Regions from separate parts of the Cohnella sp. genome, predicted to be linked through region 2. Evidence: riboswitches for the same ligand, from Rfam matches in the RefSeq annotation. Region 2 holds a riboswitch; each other region holds the start of a gene.

Region 1 (7,553 bases), on a different contig from region 2:
AGGATAACGAAGATGCCCATGCAGATTCTGGAAGAAATCTTCTGCGCGCGAGGGCCGATCGTGATTCCCCAGCTGACGAGGAATGCCCAAAGTCCGTTCGCGAAGTGGAACGTCGCGGCCAGAACGCCGACGACGTAAGCCGCCACGGCCCACGGATTGCTGAAAATGTTGTTCATGTGCTGGCCCAATTCCTCATGGGAGACATTGCCCAGAGCAAGCTGAATCCGGGTATCGTAGAAATGCCACGCGACGAATATAAAGGTGATGACCCCCGTAATTCTTTGCCAGGCGAACGCCCAGTTGCGCCCGTAGCTAAATCGGCCCGTGTTGAGATCCGACTGGTAAGCGATGTACAGACCGTACACCCCGTGGAACAAAATCGGCAGCCAGATGATGAACAGCTCCATGAAGAAAATAAGCGGAAGGCTGTTCAACAGATGGATAGCGTCCGAAAATCCTTCCTGCCCCCCCTCGAAGGCCGAGTAGTTCGTCAGCGCATGCTCGGCGATGAACAAGCCGAGCGGGATCACGCCAAGCAGCGAATGAAGCTTGCGCGGTAAATAAGAATTACCTTTCATGTCTAAGTTTGTTCTCCTTTCGCATCCGTGCTTCGACATCGGATGACGATGCTTGTTGCACGGTTGGCATTCGTCACCATTTTGTCACCGCTTTTAAGGTTACTCTATTTTCGCTTATAATGGAACTGCTTATTTAATATTATAACTTATAACTATTCTGCATATGAGATGAGGGACTTCCATGCTTGAAGATATGCGGCTGTTCGCGACAATCGTGGAGCAGACCAGCTTAAACAAAGCGGCGGAAAGATTAAACCTGTCCCAGCCTGCCTTATCCCGACGCCTTGCCCGGCTCGAAGCAGAGCTGGAAGTCGACCTGTTCCGCAGAGTCGGCAAAAGACTGGAGCTGACCGCGGCCGGTCAGGTGACCTACGAGTTCGCGCTGGAGCTCAGACGCTTTCACGGCAGCTACTTGCAAAAGCTGAACGCTTACAAATCGTCCGAAGCCCACATCGCCACGATCGGGGCCAGCCTGACGACGCTGCAGACGACGCTGCCCGATCTCGTGAGGACGATGACCGAGAAGCACCCTCACCTGGAGATTAAGGCCGTAACCGGCAAATCGCACGAAATCGCGGAGCTGGTCAAGGAGCGCAAAGTCGACTTCGGCATCGTCGCCTCTTCCGTCATCGACGATCCCGCCATTACCAGTGTACCCTTATTTGACGACCACCTTATCTTAGTGCTTCCGAGAAACCACATTATATTAGAAAGAACGCACATCGAAATGGCGGATCTCCAGAACTTGCCGATGATCCTGTTCTCCCCTGGCACGTGGTACCGTACGCTGACCGACGAGTTATTGAAAAAATACAACCTGAAGCCCGACGTCCGAATGGAAATCGACTCGTTCGAAGCCATCATTCGGCTGCTGTCCGCTTGCCGCGCCGGCTCGCTGCTTCCCCGATCCTATCTTCGGGAGCAGGTGCTGCTCGACAACGATCTATACCTTCCGCGAATCAAAGAGCTTGAAGAGACGAAAAGAACGACATTTCTCATTCACGGAGACCCTGCCTGGATCGCTCCATCGACGCGTTTCCTGATCGAGGAGACGACCGCATATTTTAATCGGGAAGCCGCGCGTTACAAAGAATCGTAAAGGGGCGGCTTCACCGCCCCCGCTTCTCCGGCAAGCCCAGCAGCTCCGTCAACGCGACCGGCTCGTAATCGTGCTCGCGCAGCCAGTCGATGATTCTCGGAAGCGCTTCGACCGTGCCGGACAAACTCTGCCCTTCTCCACCGCCGGCATGCATCAGAACGACGGAACCCGGTCGAACCGCCCGGGTCACGTTCCGGAATATCTGGTTCGCGCTTAGCTGCCTCCAGTCCGACGAATCGACGTCCCAATTGACGACCGTATAACCCCGCTTTTTCGCCCAGTCCAGCTGCCTCGGCACGATTTCCCCGTACGGGGGACGGACGAGCCTCGGTCTGAACCCGACCGCCGCGGCAATCGCCGTTTCCGCCCTCATGATCTGTTCCTGCACCCTCGCAAGCGACATCTTCGAAAAGTCGGGGTGGCTGTAGGAGTGATTCCCGATATCGTGGCCTTCCCGATGAATGCGTCTGACCTGGTCGGGATATTTGCGCGCTCGCGTGCCGACAACGAAAAAGCTGGCACGAACCCCTTTGCGCTTCAAGATGTCCAGCACTCGCGGCGTAAAGCGAGGATCGGGCACGTCGTCGAACGTCAGAGCCACCTTACGGGACTCGCGCGAAGCGGACAGCACAAATACGCCTTCGTATTTGCGCTCCCATTCGGTCCAGTGGATGCCTGAAGGCTTCGACTGCCCTGCGCTGGCCGAGGCTGCAGAACCGCCCCGCAACGCTAAAAAGGTGACGACGCTTGCCAGCACCATCACCGCTACTCCCAGGCGTTTCATCTTCATCGCCGAACCCTCCCATCCCGCTCATTCTATTTCTAGCCTGAGCGAACGGGATGGTTTTCATTCACCGGAATCGAACGACTCCTGGCACTGTCCGATCTGATCGTTCGTGCCGATCAGCACCATGACGTCCTCCATGGACAATACGTCTTTGGCGGCCGGAGCGATGATCATGCCTTGGGGTTTGTGAATCGCCACGATGCTGCAGCCGAATTTGCCGCGCAAATCGACGTCCTCCAGAGATTTGCCGGACCAGCACCGGGGTACCGCCAGCTCCGCGATCGTATACTTCTTGGACAATTCGATGTAATCGAGCAGGTTGGGCGAGACGAGTTGGTGCGCGACGCGAACACCCATGTCCCGCTCCGGGTAGATGATCCGGTCGACGCCCATCCTTTCCAGCACACGACCGTGCAGATCCGATACCGCCTTGGCTACGACCTTCTTCACTCCGAGCTCCTTCAGCAGAATCGTCGCCAGAATGCTCGCCTGGATATCGTCGCCGATCGCGACGACGCCGCAGTCGAAATTCCGCGCCCCGACGGAACGCAGCACCTCCTCGTCCGTCGCGTCCGCCATGATCGCGTGGGTCAGCACCCCCGACAACTCCTGCACCTTTTCCTCGTCCCGGTCCACACCGAGCACCTCGTACCCCAAACTGATCAATTCCCGGCCGAGGCTGGAGCCGAACCGGCCCAACCCGATAATAACGAATTGATTAAATTTCATGTTTCTCCGTCCTCTACCCGATGATGATTTTACCTTCCGCGTAACGGTAAAGCGATCGTCCCTGCTTAGGCCCCAATGCGTAAGTCAACGTAAGCGGCCCTAGACGACCGATAAACATCAGAACAATAATCGTCAGCTTGCCCGCCAAGCTCAAGTCCGCGGTCAATCCCATCGATAATCCGACGGTGCCGAATGCCGACGTCGCTTCGAACAGAATTTTCAGGAAGCTGGCATCCTCGGTCGTCGCGAGCAGCATCGTTCCCGCCAGCACGATCCCGATACAGAACAGCGTAACGGTAATCGCTTTGTACACCCGCTCCTGGGCGAGCCGCAGCCGAAACAGCACGACGTCCTCCTTGCCTCGCATCATCGCCAGCACCGCGCCGACCAGCACGGCGAACGTCGTCGTCTTGATCCCTCCGCCCGTCGAACCCGGGGAAGCTCCGATAAACATCAGAATGACAATGAAAAATTGCGTCGCTTGGCGCAGTTCGGCAATTTCCACGGTAGAGACGCCTCCCGAGCGGGTCGTCACGGACTGGAACAGCGCGGACAGCGCTTTATGCGAAAAATGCTCATCGCCGATCGAGCGGGGATTCGTGAACTCGAAGATCAAGATGATCAGCGCCCCAACGCCGATCAACGTCGCGGAAACGCTTAGCACAACTTTTGTATGAAGCGAAAACTTCCGTTTATTCCGATAATCGAATAGATCGGCCAGCACGATAAAGCCGAATCCCCCAAGAACGATCAGAGCCATCGAGACGGCGTTCATATAATAATCCTCGGAGTATCGAATGAGGCTGCTGCCGTCCCCGGACAGATCGAAGCCCGCATTGTTGAAGATGGAGATTGCATGAAACGCGCCGTGGTATATCGCTTCTCCGAGCGGCATATCAAGCGCGAAACGGATCGTATACAGCACCGCTCCGGCCAGCTCCAGCGCCAGCGCGTAGAAGATGACTTTGCGCACGAGCCGGACGAGTCCTTCGATGCTGCCCTGATTCAGCGATTCCTGCAAAACCAGCCGTTCCTTGAGCGAAATCCGCCTCCGCAAAATCAGTGCGAACAGCGTGGCCATCGTCATGAAGCCGATGCCGCCGATCTGGATCAGCAGCAAAATGACCCAATGGCCGAACGTGGAGAAGTGAGAGCCCGTATCGAACAGCACGAGACCGGTCACGCATGTCGCCGAAGTCGCGGTGAACAAGGCGTCCACGAAAGAGAGCGGCTCCCGGTTCTCGGACGCGACGGGAAGCATAAGCAGCACGGCCCCCGTCAATATAATGAAAGAAAATCCGAGCAGCAATATTCTCGGAGGAGAAGCATACAACCATCGCACCGCTTTTTTTAACAATTAATCCACCTCTGCTGCACCCGTCGCTTTTTTACGCAAATAAGCAAAAACGCCATAGGCTCCCTCTAGACGCAAAAAAAAGCACTGGAACCCCAGTGCCTTCACTGCACGCGATTCCTGTTCGTATAGCGCCTACGAGGTTAGCTGTCGGGTTCGGGCTCGAACAGGCTGCCCTATCCTCCGCGTCGGTCGCGGTCGGAATTCACCCCGGGATGTTCGAATACAATAGTTCTTGTACACGTCGTCCGTTGGTTCCCCCGTTTTCTGCATGCAGAAATTCGGCCGTTCTATCGGATAAAAGACGTACCACCGCATTATAGTCTTTACCCCGCGGAGGAACAACGTCAAAAAGGGGGCAATCCGGCTCGTTTAGGCATTTTTTCGCACAATTATCCGAAGGATTAGCCATCGGACAGTCATTATCGCTTCGTTTGCTTTCATTTTCGCCGAAAATACGAGATACTAAATGAAAAAATCGGCAGCCGTCAAGAGCGAAGCCACTGTATACGTTTACTTGAATTTCTGCAGGCGAGGAGAGAAACCGAATGATCGAAAATCGACCGCTTCCGCTGGACAAACGCTGGGTTTGGACGGCCGCGATCGGACTGGCATTGTTTTTATTGATCCAAGTGTTCCCCATTACAGGGCAATTGTTTTCCATGCACACCGCCCCCGTGCTCACAAGGGCCGAAGCGGAGCAGCGGGCGATCCAATGGGCCGCCGACAAATTCAACATCCAAGCCTCCGACGTAAAAAAGACGACGGTCACGCATATGACGGACGGCAAAACGAACGGCTACTTATCCAAACATGCGTTGACAGACTCGTACAATAAGCAGTGGGCCGCGGCAACCCCCACCGACGTCTACGTCGTTGAATTGTACGCGGACGGGGTGCCCGGGGCGCTAACCGTCTCGCTCCATATGGAGTCGGGCAGCCTCGTCGCTTGGCGGCACTTGGGCGCGGATTCCGACTCTGCTATCGGCGAAGCCTTATCCTCGTCGGAGGAGCCGACGGCCGAACAAGCCGCCAGCGTGCTGCAGTACGCTTCCTGGTTCGGAGTTCGCACGAGCGATTGGGAATGGGCGGGCGGAACGACCGACGGAGGAGCTTTCGAATACATCTCCCGGCAAGCGGCGATCGGGGAAGCCGAGCTTAAGCTTCAAGTCACCGCTCCGGCGCCATTCCGCCTGACGAGTTCGTCTTTCCCGAGCTGGCAAGGGGGAGCGGTCGATTACCGGGTGGATCTGCCTGAGGCGTTCACAGAATACATGGAAGGGCAAGAACGCTGGGCGACGAGATTGTCGGTATTCGGCTTCATTTTGCCCCAAGTGCTGCTGTTCATCCTGGCGATCGTCTATACGGGGACTCATGGCGGGCATACTTCCTACCGGAGGGGCATTTTCCTCGCTTCCGTCTTTTTCGCGCTGTACGCGGGCCTGACCTATAACATGATTCCGGGTCTGCGGGCAGGTACTTGGGAATCGGGAGTCAGCATAGGGGATACCGTTAATCTTACGGTCAGCCTTGTCACTTACGCGGCGATGGCGCTGCTCACTTATTTCTCGGCCGTCGGCGGAGACGGCTTATGGAAATCGATGGGCCATTCGCTCTGGCCGAGATGGCGGGAATCGGGTTACGGGGAAGCGGTGCTGAAGAGCATGAAGGAAGGCTACTTCCTCGCCTTTATTTTGCTGGGGGCTCAATCCGTCATCCTGCTCGTGCTGGAAAAGAGCTTGGGCGCTTTCGCTTCTTCGGACGCCACGCAGTCGATGTACAATATGAGCATTCCTCTGCTTCTGCCGCTGCTGGCTTGGTGCGCTGGCATATCGGAGGAGCTGCAAAGCCGGCTGTTCGGCATCGGGGTATTCCGCAGCTGGTTCGTCGGCCTCGCGCGCAAGCTGAAAGGCGGCGAGCCTTCGGCCCGAACGGTCGTCGTCCTGACGACGATCGCCATCGTGCCGCCCGGACTGTTCTGGGCGCTCGGCCATGTCGGTTACGCGGTCTATCCGGTTTACACGCGCGTCATCGAACTCGTGCTGCTGTCGTTCCTGTTCGGTTGGTTCATGCTGCGTTTCGGCTTGATGGCCGTCATTTTCGCGCATGTAACGCTCGATGCGATTCTGATGGGCATGCAGATGATGTTCGACGGCTTGCCGGGCGATTTCGCCGGAGGCGTCTTCAGCCTCCTCACCCCGGCTCTCGTCGGCATCGTGATCTGGCGGCTTCATCGAGCGCTTCGTCCTCGGACCTGAAGCTGAGCTGTCTGATACTCTGTTTATACTTATCCGACAGCTCTCTTCTTCGTTCGAACCGCCTGATGAGCTTGCCGGCCAGCCAGAAGACGAGCTTGGCGGCAAGCAGCCCGGCCATAACGTCCGCGATGACATGCTGCTTGATAAACACCGTGGAAACGATAATGCTGACGGCCACGACCGCGATCGGGATTTTCGCCGCCGTTCTTAATCGGCGAGCGCCGTAAATCATAAGAGCGCTCGTCAGCACGTGTACGCTCGGAAAGCAGTTGTAGGGCTGGTCGTTGGCATAAATAAAAGAGACGATACCGTGGAAAAAACCTTCCGTCCCGATCTCGGGGCGGGGAACGGTCGTCTGAAACACCAGGAAAACGAGATTCGACAGCAGCAAGCCGAGGCAAAACGCCAGCAGCAGCCGGAAATATTCCCTCCTGTCTTTGCGAAGAACAAGAACGAATACGACGAACAGGAACGGGTACCACAGCGAGTAAGGCAGCGCGAATGCCGGCACGAACGGAATACTCCCGTCGACTTCGGTTACAAGCGACCTCGCGTTGCCCGCCGCCCGGTTCTGCAGGACGTACAGCAGATTAATAGCCGGAATGAGCAGCAGCCACAGCAAGGGCCGCCAAGCCGCCCCTTGCTTGACGGCCTGGGCTCGCGATTCGATCGGAGTTGCGTTCAACTTGCTCACTCCTTATCCAGAGGCTAAACTTTCGCAGCCGGACGATCCGCCCCCGTGCTGCCG
Region 2 (7,553 bases):
GGCAGCCAATCCCCATGCGCTTCGATCAGGTCGTCGCACAAGGAAACGATGTCGTCCAGCGACAGCTCCGCGGAAGTGTGCGGGTCCAGCATAGCCGCATGGTAAATGTGCTCTCTCTTGCCCGTAATCGCGGCTTCGATCGTCAGCAGCTGCGTGTTGATGTTCGTCCGGTTAAGCGCGGCGAGCTGCGGCGGCAGGTTGCCGACGTACGTCGGGTTGATGCCGGAGCGGTCGACGAGGCACGGAACTTCGACGCAAGCTTCGCGCGGCAGGTTGGCGATCAGGCCGCCGGTGTTCATGACGTTGCCGCCGATCTTGAACGGCGCGTTCGTCTCGATCGCCTCGAAAATGTAGGAGGCGTATTCGTGGGAGCGCTCGTGTTGGAGGTTCGCGTCGCCGACGAGCTCCTCGCGCATTTTCTCCCAGTTTTTGATCTGCTCGACGCAGCGGCGCGGATACTCGTCCAACGGAATGTTGAAGCGTTCGATCAGTTCCGGGTAATTGCGCTTGATGAAGTACGGGTGATACTCGGCGTTGTGCTCGGACGATTCCGTGATATAGTAGCCGAACTTCAGCATCAGCTCCAGACGGACCATGTCGTGGTGCTTTTCCTTCTGTTTCTCTGCCGCGCGGCGCTTGATCTCCGGGTACAGGTCGACGCCGTCCTTGGACACTTCCAGCAGCCAGGCCATGTGGTTGATGCCGGCGATCTTCGACTTGACGCCCGTCGCGTCCATGCCCAGGTTGTCGAACAGGTCGCGCACGCACACTTGAACGCTGTGGCACAGACCGACCGTGTTGACGCCGCCGTACGTGTTCATCACGTTCGTCAGCACGGCCATCGGGTTCGTATAGTTCAGGAATAGAGCGTCCGGACAAACCTCGCGGATGTCCTTGGCGAAGTCGAGCATGACCGGGATCGTGCGCAAGTTGCGGAAAATGCCCCCGATGCCGACCGTGTCGGCGATCGTCTGGCGCAGTCCGTATTTTTTCGGAACCTCGAAATCCGTGATCGTACAAGGGTCGTAACCGCCTACCTGAATCGCATTAACGACGTATTTCGCTCCGCGAAGCGCCTCTTTGCGGTCGCTGTAGGACTTAATGACGCAGCTGCTTCCGGATGTCTTTTTGATGTTATTGAGAATGTTTTCGGAATCCTTCAGACGAACCGGATCGATGTCGAACAGAGCGATCTCGAAGCCTTGCAGCGCAGGCGTGTGCATAACGTCCCCGAGCACGTTTTTGGCGAAAACCGTACTTCCCGCGCCGATAAAAGTAATTTTGGACAAGTTCATAACCTCCGGCTGATTAAAATGATTGGCTACTCTCAATGTAAAGCAAGCGCACTCATAAGAGTATGGAGGCATCGCGCATTTATATGGACATTTGTCGTTTGTTTGCTATAGTGGGAGAAAAGGAAACAGGCAGGTGGACGCGATGAATCCGGATCACGACGAGTACGTCCTCGGCATGAACCCCTCCCCCTCCGGCGGCGAGTTGGCCGTTCTCTTCAGCGGGGAAGGCCAGCCGGTCCCACTGCACAAAATGGGACCCGCCGTTCACGACTACTATTTGATCCACACCGTTCTGTCCGGGCACGGGGATTTTACAATCGGCGGAATCGGATACCGCTGCGGCGCGGGGGACTCTTTCGCCATCTTTCCGGGGGAGCTGTTCTCGTACCAGGCCGACGAGCACGCGCCTTGGCGGTACGCCTGGTTCGCCTTCAACGGCCCCGGCGCGGCCGCGGCCATGGACGCAATCGGCGTTACTCCCGAATCCCCCGTCGTCTCCGGCAGCCTGAATCCGCATCTCCGCAACGCCTATGAGCAGCTCCGCCGCTGCTTCGAGGCTTCGCTCGGCGCGGAACTGTCCAACCTGGAAGCCGAAGGCTGGCTTCGCCTCCTGCTGCACCAGCTCGGTGCCGCCCGCGCCAAGAAGCGGTTCTCTGTCTCCGCAGGCGGCGCAGCGACGACGGATTCGGATCACGTCGTGAAGCAGGCTTTGCAGTATTTGACGCTGCAATATGCCCAACCAATCTCCGTCTCGGGCATGTCGGCAATGCTCGGCTACCATCGCACCCACCTGTGCAAGCTGTTCAAACAGTCGACCGGCATGTCGCCGATGCAGTATCTGCTGCAGATGCGCATGCAGCGGGCCGAGCTGCTGCTTGCCTCGGACATGACGATCGAGCAGGTCGCTTCGTCCGTCGGTTACGGCGATGCGCTTTATTTCTCCAAGAAGTTCCGCTTGTGGAGCGGCCTCTCTCCTTCGGAATACCGCAGGGTGCTTCGTAAGGTTCCGGTCGGAGCGGGCGAGGAGAGGAGGGGTTAGCTCAATGTTGTCAGCGTACTATGCTCGGCTTGGACAGCACCGAGGCACTTTTTTGGCCTTGGCCGCGCGGCTTGGACAGCACCGAGGCACTTTTTTGGCCTTGGCCGCGCGGCTTGGACAGCGCCGAGGCACTTTTTTGGCCTTGGCCGCGCGGCTTGGGCAGCGCCGAGGCACTTTTTTGGCCTTGGCCGCGCGGCTTGGACAGCGCCGAGGCACTTTTTTGGCCTTGGCCGCGCGGCTTGGACAGCGCCGAGGCACTTTTTTGGCCTTGGCCTCGCAGTCTCGGTCCCGTCAAGGCTCAACCTATTCGCCAGGACCGGGGGCGACAAATTTTAACCTGACAACATTGCCCTCCTCCCCCCGGGGTTAGCTCGTTCAAACCATTAACGCGGCATATTAATGTAATATAAAGTTACATTAAACCCCTTATTCAAATATAATGTAATATAACTTGACATTAAATTGACTTTGAGTTACAGTTATAACACGCTTAGTTTTCGGCGCTCGTCGTCGAAAAGCGGGGGAACCACTTTTGGGGCGAATCGTTCGCATATGAACGTAGGGAGACCATCTTCCCGAGTCCGTCAGCTAACCTCGTCTGCGGAAGATGGGTCTATATTTTGCTTCTTCAGTTTCTTTCGGAAGCCGGGCCCTGAGAAAGGGGCCCTTTTTGCCGTTTTCTCTTTCCGGATGGACCATCCGGAACATTCTATCGGGCGCGGAAAGCGCGAAAGGAGACTGTTCATGATCAAAGCCATTATTTTCGACTTCGACGGAACAATCATCGATACGGAGACCGCCTGGTACCGGGCGTTCCGCGAAGCGTACCGCTCCCACGGCGTCGAGCTGACGCTGGAGCAATATTCGCAATGCATCGGCACGAGCTTGCACGCTTTTAATCCCTATGAATATCTCATGACCGACCTTGGCCTGCCGATCGACAAGGCGGCTTTCCGCCGGTCCGTTCACGACAAGCACGCCGAACTAATGGAGCAGGAAACGGTGCGTCCGGGAGTTCTCGGCTATCTGGAGTCGGCCAGAGCGCTCGGAATTAAAATCGGCCTCGCTTCGAGCTCCTCCGAGCATTGGGTTCGCACTCATCTGGATCGCCTGAAGCTGACCGACTATTTCGAGTGCATTCGCACTTCCGATCACGTTAGCAAAGTGAAGCCCAATCCCGAGCTGTACTTGCAAGCGATGAGCATCCTCGGTGTTCGCGGCGAAGAGACGATCTCGGTGGAAGATTCCCCCAACGGAGCCAAAGCTGCGATCGCCGCAGGAACGGTGTGCGTCGTCGTTCCGAATGTGCTGACCGAAACGCTGGGCTTCCCGAAATCTCCTTACCGGGCCAGCTCGCTTGCGGAGCTGGACTTCCGCCATCTAGCCGGCCGTTCGGAAGCGTCTTGAGATCGACGACGCCAGTCGGGGGTGTGGCATGCGCGAGGGTTCGAGCCCGCTATCGCTAAGTCGAGGCTTGATACCGCGCGGGGGTGAGGCTTGCTGCTTTGAGGCACTTTTTTGGCCTTCGTCGCGTTGCGCGGAGTTGAGGTTCGCTGCTTCAGGGCATTCTTTTGGCCTTCGTCGCGACTCGCGGGGTTGAGGTTCGCTGATCCGAGGCACTTTTTTTGGCCTCGTCGCGTTGCGCGGGATTGAAGCTCGCTGCCTCAGGTCGCTGTATTTGCCCTCGTCGCGCTGCACGAGGTTGAGGTTCGCTGCGGTCGCGCCGCACGGGGCTGAAAACTGCAACGAACACGAAGCAGCACCACCATCGCCCCTTCTGCGCCATTAATTTTCTGATTAATCAGAAAATTAATGGCGATAGCTCCCAACGAAAATCCAAGCGGTCTTTTCTAACGAACGATCGAGCATACACGGAAGAGCAACATTCATCACGCGAAGAGGAGGAACGGATTATGAAAGCCGTACAGTTCGGAGCAGGAAATATCGGAAGAGGATTTATCGGACTGATGCTGTCCCGTTCGGGCTATGAAGTGTGCTTCGCCGCCCGCAACGCCGGCCAGGTCAAAGCCCTGCAGCTAAAGGAGCAGTACACCGTCACCTACGCCGGAGAGCCGGAGCGCAGCACTCTTGTAAGCGACGTGACCGCCGTCAGCCTCAAAGACCGGGATGCCGTCATCAGACGGGTCGCGGAAGCGGATGTGATTACGACGGCGGTCGGGGCGTCCGCGCTTCCCGAGATCGCGGAGCCGATTGCCCGGGGAATCGAAGCGCGCCTGGCAGAGAGGCCCCGCCCCTTGCTTGTGATCGCATGCGAGAACGCGATGAACGGAAGCGCCTTGCTGCGCAAATGGATCATGCGCCATCTGGCGCCGGAATGGAAGCCGCTCGCGGACAGCATGCTCGTCTGCCCGAACGCGGCCGTAGACCGCATCGTCCCTCCGCAGCAGCACGCCGACCCGCTCGCCGTCAAAGTCGAGCCCTACTGCGAATGGATTATCGAGCGCGTCCCTTCGCTCGATCTCTTCCCCGTCATCGAAGGCGCCCAATACGTCGACTCGCTCGAGCCGTACGTCGAGAGAAAGCTGTTTACCGTCAATACAGGGCATTCCGTCGCCGCTTATTACGGATACCGGCAAGGCTACCGGACAATCCAGGAATCGATGCGCGACCCGGAGCTGCGGCGAAGCGTCGAGCGGACGCTGGAGGAGACGTCCCGGCTGCTCGTCTCCAAACACGGCTTCAGCCAGGCTGAACACAGCCAATACGTACGCGGCACGCTGCGCAGATTCGAGAACGCCGCCATCGTCGACAAGATCGCCCGCGTCGGACGTTCTCCGCTTCGCAAGCTTTCCAGCAACGAAAGGCTGGTGCGTCCGGCGCTGCAAGCCTTCGACAACGGTATTCCGGTTCCGCATCTCGCATCCGCCATGGCCTCTGCGCTGCTGTACGACGATGACGGGGATCTCGAGGCGGTCATTCTGCAAACTTCCATTCGCCAGAGAGGCGTCGGACACGTCATCCGCAAGCATATGGGAATCCCCGAAGATCACGCCCTCCACCAGGATATCCTACTCCGCTACCATCGCTTCAAAGCGGCATCCCCGGCCCGCTCCGCCCCTACGCCGTAAATTTTCCGACGCGGACAGCTTGACACAAATCGATTACAACTGTAATCTACCCTTGTAGACTACAGTTGTAATCTTTGGCGTATTCATCGCCGGCGATGAACGAACGGAGGAACCGACATGCCCGAATCCCCACCCATTTCGGACGCGGAATGGGATATTATGCGAATCGCATGGCAAACGTCGCCATTAACGGCCGCCGACATCATTTCCCGCTTAAGCGGGACGAAATCGTGGAAGCCGAAGACGGTGAAGACGCTCATCGGCAGACTTGTTCAGAAGGGAGCTCTCGGCTTCCGCAAGGACGGGCGGGAGTACGCTTACTTCCCGCTCGTCAACGAAGAGGAATGCGTTCGCGAAGCAAGCCGCTCCTTCCTCGACCGAATTTACGGAGGCGCGCTTAAACCGATGATGGTGCACTTCCTGGAATCCGGCAAGCTCTCTCCCGACGATATCAAGGAGTTGAAAGACCTGCTCCGGGAAAAGGAGAAATGACGATGGAGCTTGCGATCCGAATATTCGGGCAAGCGCTCGTCGGCTCGGCGGAAGCCGCCGTCCTCGCGCTGTTGCTCGCGGCGGCGCTGCGACTGTGGCGCAGGACGCTGTCCCCAGGCTGGAAGTACGCCCTGTGGTTCCTGCTGCTCGCGAAGCTGCTGATCCCGCTGCTGCCCGGAGACGTAGGAAACCAACTGAGATGGCTGCCCGTGCCCGATACGCTGGAAACGCGCTTGCCGGTCTTCGACGCGATTCAATCTCGCGCCGAAAACCTCTCGGCCGCCGCAGCAGCGGAAGCTTCAGAGGGGACAAGCGGCGTAGCCGTATTCGAAGGAGAAGAGGCAGCTTCACAACCCGCGAGCTCCAATAGGGCTCCGGACAACCTTCTTCTTCGAATCGCTGCGGCCGTGTGGCTATCCGGCATCGCTCTGGCGCTGCTGTTTCCGCTCGCCGGACATCTTGCCATGTCCCGGGCGCTACGGCGAGAGCCCGGCCTGACCGTCCCCCGCGAGCTGGAAAAAATGTTCGCGCGAATCCGCGCGGACAGCGGCATCCGCCCCGGCGTTCAGCTTCGCTTGACCCGTCTCGTGTCCGGACCGGCACTGTTCGGCATTTTCTCCCCGGTCGTGCTGATTCCGCGGGATTTGGCCGGACGTCTGGCCGAAGCCGAATGGGAATGCATCTTCAGACATGAGCTGGCCCATTACCGGAGAAAGGATATTTGGGTCAACTTGCTGGCGTATTCGCTCGTCTCCGCGCATTGGTTTAATCCGCTGGCGTGGTACGGGCTGAGGAGAATGCGCATCGATCAGGAAAGCGCCTGCGACGCGAACGTGCTGAATGCCATTGCCTCCAAGGAAACCTATGCGTCCTGCATGATCAAGCTGCTGGAAATCGGAGCCGCGCGGAAAGTCGCGTTATCGGGAGTCGGTTTCTTCGGAAGCAAAAAACTGATCGCAAGGAGAATCGTGATGATCCGAGACTACAAACCAGCTCGAAAGAAAGCCTTATATACCGGGGCCGCCGTCTTCATTCTGGCCGGAGCTTTACTGCTGCCGTCCGCTCTCGCGGCGGACAAGGGCGAGCCGCAGCCCGCTCAAGCCGTTGAAACGAACCACGATAGCGCAAAGGAAATTCAATTGCGGCTCACGATGCCGGAAGACGCGAAAATCAGCTCGCGCTACGGCTACCGCATCCATCCGACCACATCCGAAAAATCGCTGCACGACGGCATCGATATCGCCGGCAAAGCCGGATCGGATATTTTCGCGGCCGGCGCGGGCACAGTCGTGCAGTCCGAATACGACTCTGCCAAAGGCTTGACGGTGAAGATCGAGCACGGCGAAGCGTGGGTCACCGAATACCGGCACCTGGACAAGCTCGCGGTCGAAGCCGGAGACGAAGTGAAGTCCGGCGATTTGATCGGACAGATGGGCAGCACCGGGGAATCCACCGGTCCCCATCTACATTACTCGACGCTTAAAGAAGGAGAATACGTCGATCCCTTATCCGTAACCGTAATCGGAACCGAAGCGAAATGACAAAGAAGGAGTTGCCCCGTCAAGGGACAACTCCTTCTCTCGTTTCCATGCGGGTCAGAACGGGGGCGGGTTCGCGCCTCTTCTCCATGCTGATCCA
Region 3 (7,553 bases), on a different contig from region 2:
TGCGCGGATCGCCCGGGCGGAGCGCCTGCCGGCGGAACGCGCGGACTGCTATACGGACATGGAAGTCGCGATTCGGGATGCCCAAGGACGAAACAAACGGTACCGCCTGGAACGAAAGGGCAATCTGTGGGACGAAGCGGCGCAGCAGATGCTGCGGCTCTCCCCCGATGCGTCGCAACGACTGCTCGCTTACGCGGAGACGCTGCGATGGAGGCATTATGGGGAGCTCATGGACTGGAACGAAGCCCGGAACGTCGTTACGCGCAAAAGCCTGTTCACCATTGTCGATCTGGAGAGCGGGCTCAGCTTTCGCGTGCAGCGACGCGCCGGCAGCGATCATGCCGACGTGCAGCCGGTCTCGCGGGAAGATTCGAAAGTCATGAAGCAGATTTACGGGGGCAAGTGGAGCTGGCAGCGCAGAGCGATCGTCGTCTCCAAAGACGGCGCGCGAATAGCCGCTTCCATGAATGGCATGCCCCACGGAGGGGATGGCATTCCGGATAACGGCTTTAACGGCCACTTCTGCGTGCATTTCCTCGGCAGCAGCTCTCACCGCTCCAACACGCCCGACCCTGCGCATCAGCTGATGGTGCACAAGGCAAGCGGGAGCCTGCGCAGCTACTTCAATTCCGCCTCTCCGCAAGTGCTGGCGGCCAGCTTCGTCGAAGCGCTGAACCAGAAGGACGGCGAGATGCTGCGGCTGATCTGGTCCGATGCGTCCGCCGACCGCATCGAAGCGATGGATCGGCTGATCGGACGATTGGAATCGATCTACGTCAAGCGAACCCGCACCGCGGAACACGACGACGTTCAAGATGACAAGCTGTCGGCTGCGGTCGCGCTCCCCCTGCTCGTTCGCTTGCAGGATCGGGGAACGCTCCATGGCGAGCTGCGTTTCGAGTTCGCTCGAAGCTCCCCGCATTTGCCGTGGCGAATCGTCGAAGTCGCCTCCGATCATTCCAGCTTGATTCCGTAAAGCTTGCCGTCTCGCGAAGCGACGACCGCATAATCGCCGAACACCGCCGGGGACGCTTCGATGTTGGCGCCGAGCGCCAAGCTTCCGCGAACTCGGCCGTCCCTGGCCGAGACGACGGAGACGACCCCGCCGGAATCGGCTTGAAGCAGATGGGCGTTGCCCTGCGAATCGTAGACGTCGGTCGGAGACGACCAGGCGTAGCGCTTCATCGGCAGCCGCCACGCTTCTTTGCCGGTCTTTTTGTCCAAGGCGACCATCAGACCGGCGCCGAGCGTCCCGTAGCGCGCGATCGTGAACACGACGAGATCGGAGATGTTCCCTTTGCCAACGACGGGGGTCGCAAGCACGCCGCCGTTCACGGGGTGATCCCCTCCGACGATGGAGAGGCATTCGTATTTCGCCTGCCAGACGACTTGACCGGTCAGGCCGTTTATTTTGCGCAAGTAGGCGTAGCCTTTGTTCCCCTGCTTGTCGACCTCAGTCCCCGTATACAAGTACGGAACATCGTTCTCGGCCTCGACGACGATCGTCGCATCCGTGTCGTCCAGCGGCGGAAGCGCCCAGACCGGCTCGTTCGTCCGCACGTTCATCGCCAGCAGGCTGCCTCCGTTATCGGCAAAATAGGCGAAGTCCCCGTAAGCGGCGACGGAATTTTCGATGCCCTGGTAGGCGTTCGCGCTTATCTTATAACGGAATTTGCTGACGATCGGCTTGATCGACAGCGTCTTCCGCTGCGGATCGAACGACGTATTGAGCTTCACGCGGTAAAACAATCCGTTCTCCCCGCCCACGGTCAGCGTATCGTCCAACCGGTTGAACAAAGCCGAACCGTCGAACGCGCCCCATCTCCGGTAAGCAAACGAATCGATGCCGTTTACGCGGAGCAGCCTTGTCTGATCGATCAGGCTGTACAGGTTGAATCCGATCGTTCCGTTCTCGGGAATGCCCTCTCCCACGTACAACAGCGGATAACCTCTCGCATCGACGGACACGCTGCCTTTGATCGGATTGCCGACTTTGATCGGGTTTCTCGTCTCCTCGCCCGTCTCCAGCTCCAGGAAATAGACGTAACCGTCCAAGGAAGCGTAGATCACTTCCGTAAAATCCGGCTTGGAGCGAAACTTCGCCTTTACGTTCATCGCCTGCAGCACTTCCGGCTTCCATCTGACGATCGCCGGCTGTCCCGTCCAACCCGCGCCGCCGCCCCATGAGCTGCTTTTCGTCTTTTTCTCCCAGACGACCTTGGGCCGGTACGTCCGCATCTCCGCGGTGCCGTAGGACGGAGCGTTCCTTGCTCCCCCGCCGCGAAACCCGAGCACTCCCTCGATCTCCGTGTACGCTTCGGGAAAAGGTTGGGAGCCTGCCTGCTTGCCGCTCCATTGCCCGGAGCGAACGCCCGCCGCGTCCGCGATTCCTTGCGCCGCGAGCAGGATGATCAGCATGAATACGACCGTTTTGCTCCCCTTCGACACGCCCATCCATTCCTCCATATATTGGAATGAATAGATTTTACCTTCCTGCGGGCAAGAAGCATGTCAAACGGTCGACGGGAAACCGCGGAACCTTTGTCGCTTTGGGTTGCATTCGAGCGGAACGCGCGAAAAAAAACCGGCCCGCAAGCTGCCGGGGAGCGACCGTTGTCGTCGCCCGGCTTGCGGGTCGGCCCTTCGCAGGGCGGATCTGTTCAGAACGGCCCGAAGGCTCGCTTCGGCGCGTCCGTCAGCTCGGAACCTCCGCTCTTCTCTCCCGCTTGCGCGGGACGTCCGGGAGCTCGTTCACGGATACGACTTCCTTCGTCCGCTTCGCCGGCTTCTTCCAATAGCGCTCGCTTCCCGGAAGATCGTCGAACCAAGAGGCGTCGTCGGGGCAATCCAGCATCATGAACTTGCCGTAATTGCCGTCTCGGGACTGGTGGTACTTCAGGTAGGCTTTGCCGTTCTCGATCGCCAAAATTTCGATTTTCCCGGACGTATGGCTCATCGACAGGCGCACCCTTTTCCCCAGACCGGAAGTGCGCGCCTTCGCCTTCTCCACGATGTCGTACACCCGGGCCAGCGGCAGCACGAAATCGTTGTTGCCCGCCACCGGACGATTGATGAAGAAATAGTAGGGCGTCACGCCCGCCCAGCTCAGCCGGTCGAGCAGCTCGCCAAGCACCTCGGGATCGTCGTTGATGCCTCTGAGCACCGGAGTCTGGTTGACCACGATCGCGCCGGCGTCGTGCAGCGCCTGGAAGCCGCGCACCGCTTCGGGCGTAATCTCGCGCGGATGGTTGATATGGGCCATGACGTAGATTCGCTTGTTCGCGTCGGAAAACTCGCGAATCGTCTCCAGCAGCTCCTCGTCCTCGTAGATCCGCATCGGGTTGAAGACGGGAATTTTCGAACCGAGCCGGATAATCTTCACATGCTCGATTTCGCGCAATCTATGCAAAATGGCGCGCAGTTTAGGCGTGGCGAGAATGAGACTGTCGCCTCCGGTCAGCAGGACGTTGCTGATCTCGGGATGGTTCGCGATGTATTGCAAGCCCGGTTCGATGTCCGAGGTCGCCTCCTTGACGTCGTTGCGGAACAACCGCTTGCGAAAGCAATATCGGCAGTAAGCCCCGCACACCTCGGAGACGATCAGCAGCGCGGTCGACGAATACTTGTGCTGGCAGCCTTTGACGACGTAGTTCGTATCCTCGTCCGAAGCGTCCCAGCGTCCGTACTCCTCCAGCTCTCCCTCGTTCGGGATGACCAGCTTGCGAATCGGATCGTGCGGATCGTCCCAATCGATCAGATTCAAATAATACTCGTTCACCCGAAACACGAATTTCTCGGTGATTTTCTTCAGCTTCTCACGTTGTTCCTCGGGGATGCGAGAGATTTTTCCGATATCGGTGATATACTTTGGTTGCGGCATTCGGCCTTCCTCCTCCAGGTATATTCAGTCGAATTCGAGAACGAATCCGTTCCAAGCCCCGCTATACCCCCTTTCGTCTCAAGACAAAAATAAACCCCGTCCGCGGCAGACCATCTCCTGCTGCGTACAAGGGCCGAAAAAGACAGAAAAAGACCCTTAGCGGGTCAAAAGAATGAGCAACTTATGACCCATCCAGTGCAAACGAGGTTAGCTGACGGGCTCGGGATAGATGGTTCCCTACATTCTCGCTGAATGATTCGCCCCAAAAACTTGGTTCCCCCGCTTTCCGGAAGTTTCCGGAAACTAAGCTTAAATTCACTATAATTTAATCCCTCCACCCTGTCAACCTTTGATAGCGCCCGGGTTTCGACGATTTGTACGACGGGATTCGCGTCGGTTACAATGGAAGAAAGAAGGAGGAACATTCATGCACAGCGCTCGCAAACTATCGGACGGAATTAAAGGGCTGATCGACCGGAAGTTCGTTCTGTTTCTGTTCGTCATTCTGCTCATCGGCCTGAACATCTTCATTCTGGAGAAAATCTCGTACATCTTCCATCCGTTTATCGTCGTTCTGGAGACCGTATTTCTGCCGTTCCTGCTGACCGGAGTCGCCTATTATTTGCTCAATCCGATCGTCGACTTCCTGGAACACCGGAAAGTTAAACGCGTATACTCCATCTTCGGACTTTATCTCGTTATTCTGACCGTGCTTACGCTCATCATCATGAAGGTCGTTCCCTTGCTCAGCGAGCAAATCGCCAGTCTGATCTCGCAGTTCCCTACATACACGCACAATGCGCAGCAGAAATTCGAGGAACTGATCGGCAACGAGTACTTCAACGAGCTACAGAGCATGCTCGGCATCGACACGGCCAGGCTGGCCGACGAGTTCTCCTCGCGCGTATCGACGATTCTGAGCAACGCCTGGTCCGGAATCGGCGGAGTGGTAGGCAAAATCACCGAGACGGTACTGGCGATCATTACGGTGCCGTTCGTCCTGTTCTACCTGCTCAAGGACCGCAAGAAGCTTGTCCCGTTCGTGCTCGGCTTCGTGCCGACCCGCCTGAGAGGCCGATCCTTCGGCGTCATGCTGGAGATGAACCACCAGATCAGTTCGTACATCCGCGGACAAATCATCGTCAGCGCCTGCATCGGCGTGCTTCTCTATATCGGTTATCTCATTATCGGCCTCGACTACTCCCTCGTGCTTGCGGTCATCGCCGCCTGTACGAGCATCGTGCCCTATCTCGGGCCTGCGATCGCGATTACGCCGGCGCTCATCGTCGCCATGATGACCTCCCCGATCATGCTGATCAAAATGATCGTCATCTGGACGATCGTGCAGCTGATCGAAGGCAAGTTCATCTCGCCGCAAATTATGGGCAAGACGATGCGCGTCCATCCGATCACGATCATCTTCGTCATAATCGCGGCCGGCAACCTGTTCGGCATGATCGGCATCATTCTCGCCGTTCCGGGCTACGCGATTCTGAAGGTCATCTCGACCCATCTGTTCCGCTGGTTCAAGGGGCGCACGGGGCTGTACGATGCGGCTTCTCCCGCTCCTGATCCCGATCTTGCGACGCCTGCCGAACTTGCCCAGCCTGCCGCTCCAGCCTCGCGAGGACCGACCGATTCGGCGGAATAACCGCTTCGGAGCCGCTCGTAGCCAATACTGGCATTCAGGCTTCTCTTATAAGCGATTTCGTTTTTAAGGGGCTGTCCCATAAGCCAATCAAGTTGCTGTGAAAGCTAATCGATGATAAAGGTGCAAGGGGTATGTACCTCCTTCCGATGCTATACGCTTCTGAAACCTGAATGGGTAAACCCGTGATAAGGTGGTTTCAGGAGCGTATGAGGCATTCTCCAGGAGGTACATACCCCTACTTTGTCTATCGATCATCTCAAGCAACTCTGCTTATGGAACAGCCCCTTGCCTTATCGCTTATTTAGACGATATCGCAATCGACTCAAGCATGCTGATACTGAGCCTGATGAAGCCGGCTGTAGATGCCGCCGGACGCGATCAGGTCCTGATGGCTGCCCTGCTCGGCGATGCCGTTCTCATCGACGACGATGATGCGGTCGGCGTTCTTGATCGTCGCCAGCCGGTGCGCGATGACGAGCGTCGTGCGGCCGACGGACAGCTCGGACAGCGACTGCTGGATCGCGGCTTCGGTCTCGGTGTCGAGCGCCGACGTCGCTTCGTCGAGGATGAGGATCGGCGGGTTCTTCAGGAACATCCGCGCGATCGCCATCCGCTGCTTCTGGCCGCCGGACAGCTTGACGCCGCGCTCGCCGATGATCGTGTTCATTCCTTCCGGAAGCTGCTTGATCATGTCCTCAAGCGAGGCCCGTCTGGCCGCCTCCCAGATCTGCTCGTCGGTCGCCTTCAGATCGCCGTAAGCGATATTCTCGCGGATCGAGCCTGAGAACAGGAAGACGTCCTGCTGCACGATGCCGATGTTGCGGCGCAGCGACTTCAGCGTCAGATTGCGGATGTCCATGCCGTCGACGGTAATGCTTCCCCCCGTGACGTCGTAGAATCGCGGCAGCAGGCTGCAGATCGTCGTCTTGCCGGCGCCCGAAGGTCCGACGAATGCAATCGTCTCCCCCGCGCGGATGGACAGGTCGACTCCCTTGAACACGTCCCGCCCTTCCTCGTAGCCGAACGACACGTTCTCGAAGCGGATGTCGCCGCGCAGCGTATCGACCTCTACCGCGTCCTTGCCATCCACGATGTCCGGCTCCGTGTCGATGACCTCGACGTAGCGCTTAAAGCCGGCAATTCCTTTCGGATAACTCTCGATCACGGCATTGATCTTCTCGATCGGCCGGAAGAAAATGTTAGACAGCAACAGAAACGCCATAAATTCCCCAAGCTCGATCCGGCCGTCGATGAAAAACCAAGCTCCGCACACCATGACGAATATCGTGATGAGGCGCATCAGCATGTACGTCACCGAGAAGCTCTTCGCCATCGTCTTGTAGGCGAGCAGCTTCGTCTCGCGGAAATTGCGGTTGTCGACGGAGAACAGCTTCTTCTCGTGCTCCTCGTTGGCGAACGACTGCACGACGCGAATGCCGCCAACGTTCTCCTCGATCCGGGCGTTAAAGCTGCCGACGTTGCCGAACAGCCGCTGGTACGTGCTCGTCATCTTGCCTCCGAACACGATAATCAGCCAAGCCATGATCGGAATGATGATGAACGTAAGCAGCGCCAGCTCCAGGTTGATGTAGGCCATCAGCGTGAAGGAGCCCGCCAGCGTCATGACCGCGATGAAAATGTCCTCGGGACCGTGATGGGCGATCTCCCCGATGTCGTTCAGATCGTTCGTCACCCGGCCGACGAGATGCCCGGTCTTGTGGTTGTCGAAAAACCGGAACGACAGCTTCTGGATATGATCGAACATTTTCCGGCGCATGTCGGTCTCGATGTTGATGCCCAGCATGTGCCCCCAATAGGTGACGATGTAGTTCAGCACCGTGTTAAGCGCGTAGACTCCGAGCAGACCGATGCTGGCCAGCACGATCATCTGCCAATCGCCGTTCGGCAGCAGATCGTCGATGAAAGCGCTGACCGCCAGCGGAAAGCCCAGCTCGAGCAGCCCCGCGATCACCGCGCAAGTAAAATCGAGAATGAATAAACCTTTATAAGGACGGTAATACG

Evidence for each region. A riboswitch is a leader RNA that binds a small molecule or an ion and turns the genes downstream of it on or off. The one in region 2 is predicted to bind cyclic di-AMP.
Region 1: linked by a shared signal. The riboswitch ahead of ACESLM_RS19925 (TrkH family potassium uptake protein) and the one ahead of ACESLM_RS01765 (HAD family hydrolase) in region 2 are both predicted to bind cyclic di-AMP.
Region 3: linked by a shared signal. The riboswitch ahead of ACESLM_RS17925 (KamA family radical SAM protein) and the one ahead of ACESLM_RS01765 (HAD family hydrolase) in region 2 are both predicted to bind cyclic di-AMP.

The regions. Positions count from the first base shown of each region.
Region 1 is NZ_JBEPYQ010000065.1:9,778-17,330, reverse strand. Features, by position in the region: gene ACESLM_RS19945 (succinate dehydrogenase cytochrome b558 subunit) at 1-578, opposite strand, end outside; gene ACESLM_RS19940 (LysR substrate-binding domain-containing protein) at 760-1,677, shown strand; gene ACESLM_RS19935 (polysaccharide deacetylase family protein) at 1,688-2,467, opposite strand; gene ACESLM_RS19930 (potassium channel family protein) at 2,525-3,193, opposite strand; gene ACESLM_RS19925 (TrkH family potassium uptake protein) at 3,207-4,550, opposite strand; cyclic di-AMP (ydaO/yuaA leader) riboswitch at 4,664-4,844, opposite strand; gene ACESLM_RS19920 (hypothetical protein) at 5,096-6,805, shown strand; gene ACESLM_RS19915 (phosphatase PAP2 family protein) at 6,741-7,490, opposite strand; gene ACESLM_RS19910 (YkoP family protein) at 7,503-7,553, opposite strand, start outside.
Region 2 is NZ_JBEPYQ010000003.1:88,295-95,847, reverse strand. Features, by position in the region: gene melA (alpha-glucosidase/alpha-galactosidase) at 1-1,289, opposite strand, end outside; gene ACESLM_RS01775 (AraC family transcriptional regulator) at 1,438-2,334, shown strand; gene ACESLM_RS01770 (hypothetical protein) at 2,345-2,629, opposite strand; cyclic di-AMP (ydaO/yuaA leader) riboswitch at 2,812-2,953, shown strand; gene ACESLM_RS01765 (HAD family hydrolase) at 3,079-3,741, shown strand; gene ACESLM_RS01760 (mannitol-1-phosphate 5-dehydrogenase) at 4,248-5,423, shown strand; gene ACESLM_RS01755 (BlaI/MecI/CopY family transcriptional regulator) at 5,541-5,915, shown strand; gene ACESLM_RS01750 (M56 family metallopeptidase) at 5,918-7,456, shown strand; gene ACESLM_RS01745 (DMT family transporter) at 7,476-7,553, opposite strand, start outside.
Region 3 is NZ_JBEPYQ010000055.1:4,284-11,836, reverse strand. Features, by position in the region: gene ACESLM_RS17935 (hypothetical protein) at 1-976, shown strand, start outside; gene ACESLM_RS17930 (outer membrane protein assembly factor BamB family protein) at 955-2,454, opposite strand; gene ACESLM_RS17925 (KamA family radical SAM protein) at 2,696-3,880, opposite strand; cyclic di-AMP (ydaO/yuaA leader) riboswitch at 4,062-4,200, opposite strand; gene ACESLM_RS17920 (AI-2E family transporter) at 4,308-5,531, shown strand; gene ACESLM_RS17915 (ABC transporter ATP-binding protein) at 5,854-7,553, opposite strand, start outside.